Niabella yanshanensis: one gene and its partner. Each later gene encodes a partner of the first gene's protein in a complex. Links are inferred from orthologs where the notes say so. Each region holds a gene or a part of one and is shown on either strand. Other genes may lie near its edges.

Region 1 (3,305 bases):
CTGGCCAGGGTGTTTCGGGACATTCCTTATGTAGATGAAACCATGAGCACCCAGGAGGCTGCCAAAGTTAAAAATGATAAGGATGTATTCCCCATGATAGAGGCCGACTTTAAGGCTGCCATTGATAACCTGCCTGCCGACAAACCATTGGGCGATGTGGGCCGGGTAGACAAACGCGCGGCACAGGCTTATTTGGGAAAGCTTTATCTCTATCAAAAAAAATATGCAGAAGCCTTACCCTTGTTCCAGGAGGTGATCAACAATAAACCGGCCCTAAGTACGCTTGCTTTTGATGCGAATTTTAATATCAAAACAAAGAACGGACCTGAAGGTGTGCTGGTATCCCAAAGCATTATAAACCCTGATGGTAGCGGTGATAATGGAAATGTGGGTGATATGTTAGGCGGTCTTTATGGCGGGCCTATTAACTGTTGCGGATTTTTTCAGCCTACGGTAGACCTGGTTAATTCCTTCAAAGTCAATGCCAGTGGTCTGCCGCTGCTGGATGGAAGTTATCGCGACAATCCCTACGTATCGGACCAGGGCTTAACAGGCGCTGCAAAAGACAATTATAAAGTAAATACGGCCATTGCCTTCGATCCCCGCCTGGACTATACAGTGGGCAGACGGGATGTAAATTATCGCGACTGGGGTGTGTTGCAGGGTTCATGGATACGTGACCAGGCTTTTAGCGGTCCTTTTGTGGGCGTTAAACAAATGATCAATGTTGCAGATATGGATGGAAATGTATCTCCCGGTGCCAGTAATATCACCGCACAGAATGTAAACATTATCCGCCTTTCTGATGTATACCTGATGGCTGCCGAATGCGCAGTTGAAACCAATGCGCTTCCGTTGGCACTGACCATGGTCAATGCGGTAAGGCAGCGCGCAGCCAGCTTGCCCGCCGTGAAGGCCGGCTCTGGTAGTGCTGCTGCACAATATAATGTAAAACCCTATGCTTCTTTTCCCAACCAGGCTTATGCCCGTAATGCCGTTCGGTTCGAAAGAAGGTTGGAACTGGCGCTGGAAGGCCACCGGTTTTTCGACCTGGTACGCTGGGGAACTGCCAAGTCGGTGTTGGAGCCATTTATGGAGTTTGAAAAAAAATATGTGGCCGCTTCACGTACTATTACTTATACGGATAAAAACAATTATTTGCCACTGCCACAGGAACAAATAGATCGTGCACAGGGCGCCTTAATCCAAAATCAATAACCATTCTGCCCTCAAAAGAAAATTCCCATCCGAACGGATGGGAATTTTTATATCACTATTGTGCACTTAGTATTATTTAATAACTAAACCAGCGCTAAGTGGCGCTTGTAAACTGCTTTAAAAACCGAACATCATTCTCGCTAAACAGGCGGATATCATTAATGCCATATTTCAACATGGCCGGACGTTCTACGCCCATACCAAATGCGAAGCCGGTATATTTCTCAGGATTGATACCGCAGTTCTGTAATACATTGGGATGTATCATACCACAGCCTAAGATTTCTACCCAGCCCGTTTTTTTGCAAATGTTACAACCGGTGCCACCGCAAATAAAACAGCTTACATCCATTTCCGCGCTCGGCTCTGTAAAAGGAAAATAAGATGGACGGAAACGTACCCGAACATCCTGGCCGTACATTTCTTTCACAAAGAAGTAAAGCGTTTGCTTTAAATCGGCAAAGGATACATGCTCGTCGATATATAATCCTTCAACCTGGTGGAAAAAGCAATGGCTCCTGGCACTGATGGTTTCATTACGGTAAACGCGGCCCGGGCAAATCACACGGATCGGTAACTTTCCCTTCTCCATTTCGCGTATTTGTGTGTTACTGGTATGGGTACGCAATAACCAATCTACAGCGCTGTTTTCACCTGCATCCACATAGAAGGTATCCTGCATATCGCGGGCCGGGTGATGTTCCGGCATATTCAAAGCTGTAAAGTTGTGCCAGTCATCTTCAACCTCCGGACCTTCGGCAACCGCAAAGCCTAATCTCTGGAAAATAGAGATGATCCGGTTGCGCATCAGGGAGATCGGATGGCGGCTTCCCAATGGCGTTTCATCACCTGGAAGACTCAGATCCATCGAATCCGACAGGCTTTCGGTCCCGGAATGGGCTTCTTTTAAAGCCTCGAACTTTGCTTCGGCAAATTGTTTAAATTCATTCAGGATCTGTCCTGCCTCACGTTTTTGTTCATTGGGCACGTGCTTCATCTCACCCATGGTTCCCTTTACAAGTCCCTTGGTTCCCAGCCACTTAATACGAAACTCTTCAACCCGTTTATCGTCTGCAGCAGTAAAAGCATCAATCTCGCTTTTATATGCGGCTATCTTTTGTAACAAATCCTGCATAGGCTGCAAAGATAAAGCAATGTAGAATGGAAAATATTGAATGTAAACGAAAAATGAGTACTGGTGTAAGACTTTCTGAGAAGGGAATAGGCATCTCATAAAGTTACGAATATTTAATTTATCCTTGTTTTATGAAGCTAACCGTAATTTTGCACCCTAGAAAAAAACAGGAATGAAGGTAATTGATCACATTAACAGGGCAAAAGAGAAGAATGAAACCCTGATCTCTTTCGAAATACTTCCGCCGCTCAAGGGAAAAGGAATTGAAGGATTGTATGAACATTTAGACCCGCTAATGGAATTTAAACCTGCCTATATCAATGTTACCTACCACCGCAGTGAGCACGAGTTTAAAAAAAATCCCGACGGGAGCTTTAAGAAAGTTACCATTCGTAAACGTCCCGGTACCGAAAGCATTTGCGCTGCTATCATGAATAAATATAATGTTGATACGGTTCCCCACCTGATCTGCGGCGGATTTAGTGTGACAGAAACGGAGGATGCTTTGATCAATCTGAATTACCTGGGTATTGATAATGTACTGGTATTAAGAGGTGATGCGGCTAAAAATGAAACAGCGTTCATTCCCCAGCCGGATGGTCATTTTTATGCAGTTGACCTGCTAAAGCAGGTAATCAATCTCAATAACGGTGTTTATTTAGAAGAAGAACTGCTGAATAGTCGCAAAACTTCTTTCTGTATTGGTGTGGCCGGCTATCCCGAAAAGCATTTTGAAGCGCCGAATATGCAAACAGACCTGGCTTACCTGAAAGCAAAAGTAGATGCAGGCGCCGATTATATTGTAACACAAATGTTTTTTGATAACGCAAAATATTATGCATTTGTGGAAGCCTGCAGGGCCAATGGCATCAATGTTCCCATTGTACCCGGATTAAAACCTATCTACAATAAAAAGCAACTAACGATGTTGCCGAAAATATTTTCTATTGAT
Region 2 (3,381 bases), 370 kb from region 1 along the record:
TTTCTTCCGGATCCATTATTGCCTGGCTGTACTTTTTGGCATCCAGCTGATGCTGCAAAGCCTCAGCTACATCGGCTGCCTCATTAAACTGCAGCCGCGTTTCTGCCAGGGTTTCTTTTAACGCCTGATTTTCTTTCTTTATAGCTGCGTTTTGCTTTGCCAGCAATTGCAGTTTTTCCTGTATCTGCTTAATTTTATCTTCAAGAATCTGCGACATGAGAAAAGTTTAAAATTCTATATTCAATGCCCGCGGGCACACTGAATGAAGTCTACACACTCCCTAAATTACTTCCTGATTTCAGCTTGAAATTCCTTTTCAAGACCCTGCATAATCTTTTTCATCCAGCCATCAATTTCACCGTCCGTCAATGTTTTTTCCTCATCCAGGAAAGTGAAATTCACTGCAATGGATTTTTTCTCCGGGCCGAGCTTTTCACTTTCGAATATATCAAATAGCTGAACCGATTGTAATTTTTTCAGGTTCAGCTTTTTTACCTGCTCTTCAACCGCCGAATATTTCAGTTCTTTCGAAATAATGACTGCAATATCTCTTTGTACTGCCGGGAATTTGGAAAGCGGCTTGAACTGAACTGTATCGGATTTTGATTTTTTAAGGATCAGGTCCCAGCTGAGATCTGCAAAAAATACAGGTTGTTTGATGTCAAATCGTTCCTGCATTTTTTTGCTTACCAATCCTATCTGACCTATTGCTTCTTTTCCCGCTAAAATGGTTAATCCATATTGAAACTGCTCACCGGCAGCAGCTTCATCATAGCTCATCCCATGAAGGCCCGCGAGAGCCAATATTTTATCAACAGCTCCCTTTAAAGTATAAAAATCACTTGCGGCTCCTTTACCCTTCCATGCGTCAGCCTGTTTTTTGCCTGTAAGGTATAAACAAATATGTTCCGGCTCCTCAAATCCTCCTTTACTGTTAACCGTATATGTTTTTCCGTACTCAAACAACCGGAGATTGTCATTCTTGCGATTGAGATTATGTGCCACAATTTCAAGCCCTGTTTCCAGCATTTGCGGACGCATAATGTTTAACTCCGTACTCAGGCTGTTCTTCATCTTTACAACACTGGCCAGTTCATCTTCACTAAAGTAGGCTTTGTTAGTGATGGAATTGGTCAAGGTTTCGTTAAAACCAAGGCCCACCAGGTAATTAGCTATTTTTTCTTTCAGCACCTCAGCTGTCCTGTTTTCCTCCACTGCCGGTGTCATTGTAATAGAAGAAGGAATATCGATGTTGTCCAGTCCATCTATACGTAATATTTCCTCAACAATATCAGCCGGCAGGCTAATGTCGGGTTTGTGATAAGGTACCGCTATTTTGAGCGAGTCGATATCTTCTTTTTCAATAACAAAACCCAGGGCGGTGAGTATTTTTTTTACTGCATCAGGGTGATAATTTTTACCACTTAACTTTTTAAGATAATGATATTTAATTGTTACAGATGTTTTGGGTTTCTCTTCAGGATAAATATCAATAATTCCTGAAGCTACTTCACCCCCGCAGAGTTCGAGAATAAGTTCGGTAGCTCGTTTTAACACATTAACCGTTGCTGAAATGTCGGTTCCTTTTTCGAAACGGGTAGCGGCATCGGTTCGCAGGCCATGTGAGAAAGAGGTTTTGCGAATGTTGATGGAATCAAAACAGGCACTTTCCAGGAAAATGTTTTTAGTAGTTGCTGTAACACCGCTGTTTAAACCGCCATACACGCCGCCAATGCACATACCTCCTTTTTCATCACATATCATGAGATCGTAACTGTTCAATTTCCGCTCTTTCCCGTCGAGGGTAACGAAAAGCGTGTCTTGCGGCAGGTTTTTTACGATAACTTTTTTGCCCGCAATCTGGTCGGCATCAAAAGCATGAAGTGGCTGGCCGGTTTCGTGTAATATGAAATTGGTAATGTCTACTATATTACTGATCGGCTTTACGCCAATTGCTTTTAATTTATCCTGCAGCCATTGCGGACTTGGGGCAATGGTTACATTATTAATGGAAATACCGCTATACCTTGGACAAGCGGCAGTGTTTTCAACCGTAACTTCCAGCGGATTTTTACCTTTAAAAGCCGGTAGCGCTTTTATTGCCGGCAACCTGGGGCCTCCGTTTTTCTTATCATGATGTGCCAGATAGGCAGAAACGTCCCGCGCTACGCCCCAATGGCTCATCGCGTCCATACGATTGGGCGTAAGACCAATTTCAAATATAGTATCGGTATATATATTAAATAGCTCTGCAACCGGTGTTCCGGGTTTGGAGGTTTCCGGAAGTACCAATATCCCCTCGTGAGAACTACCCAGTCCTACTTCATCCTCGGCACAAATCATTCCCTGGCTTTCCTCACCGCGTATTTTGGCGGCTTTCATGGTTACCGGCTCTGCATTAAGCGGGTAAATGCTAGTACCAATGGGTGCTACTATCACTTTTTGCCCAACAGCAACATTCGGGGCACCGCAAACTATTTTCAGTGGTTCAGCGGCTCCTGTGTTTACAGTGGTTAATTTTAACTTATCAGCATTCGGATGTTTTTCGCAGGTAAGTACTTCACCCACTACCAGGCCTTTCAAGCCCCCTTTATGCGATTCATAAGATTCAACCGCTTCTACTTCCAGCCCGATACATGTCAAAATCTGGCTCAGTCTTTCAGATTGCACTTTTTCCGGCAGGCCCGCCTGTCCGGCAGGCAGATACTCGCTCAGCCAATTATAAGAAATGGTCATTTAGATAAGATATTTTGCCCGAAGAACCCCTTCGGGAGCGCAAAGATACGCAATGTTTAAAGTTTGGGTAGCAATTGATCACCTGGTATTCCCAATAAAAAACTCTTTGGTATTTACCAGGGAGGCGGTTTGAATAATGGGGAATTTTTAAAATGGTTCTCTCTAAAATTATTTTTTTGGCAGGGCGGTTCATAAACTTTGAGTCAGTGACTGATCATTGTCCTCTTAAAAAGTTTAAAGAAATGGAAAGAAAAATCCGTGAAGGCACTGGCCAGGAGAGCCGCCAGCTCAATAGGGTTTGTACATCGGATTGTTGTTGGGTTTCCCCTTCCACTTCTGGCGTGCTTTTTTTGCTACAGCTGGTAGCGGTCAACAGGAGGCTGGCAACGGCAACTAAGCAATGTATTTTATTTATTCGCGGCTTTTTCGTTTATGTGTGTTGGTTACATATATTCCCGATTAGTGCTTCAAAGCCTTAAGCGATTTGGGTTTAAGACGTAGCAGGTACGCAGTACGCAACACACGTATTAATTTTTTTTAGAAATATATCTCTTTGTTTGTAAAGGGATGCATATACCTGACCGGTTGGTTACCCGACTGGAGAGAATGATTGTCCTGTAACGCAGCGGGTTGTGCTCAATCAGC

The links.
Region 2: the proteins of pheS (region 1) and pheT are in contact, whole or in part, in a crystal structure (PDB 6P24), measured with the Escherichia coli proteins. The link is inferred for Niabella yanshanensis from one-to-one orthologs.

What each region holds. Positions count from the first base shown.
Region 1 is NZ_CP139960.1:3,558,419-3,561,723, forward strand. Bases 334-3,305 are described here. They hold pheS (phenylalanine--tRNA ligase subunit alpha), read right to left. Parts: upstream 2,354-3,305; coding sequence 1,313-2,353; downstream 334-1,312. Other genes in these bases: U0035_RS14820 (RagB/SusD family nutrient uptake outer membrane protein), read left to right, coding at 334-1,218; metF (methylenetetrahydrofolate reductase [NAD(P)H]), read left to right, coding at 2,526-3,305. Outside these bases: more of U0035_RS14820, read left to right, coding at 1-333.
Region 2 is NZ_CP139960.1:3,928,101-3,931,481, forward strand. What follows is about bases 12-3,059. They hold pheT (phenylalanine--tRNA ligase subunit beta), read right to left. Parts: upstream 2,737-3,059; coding sequence 286-2,736; downstream 12-285. Other genes in these bases: U0035_RS16280 (hypothetical protein), read right to left, coding at 12-217. Also shown: more of U0035_RS16280, read right to left, coding at 1-11.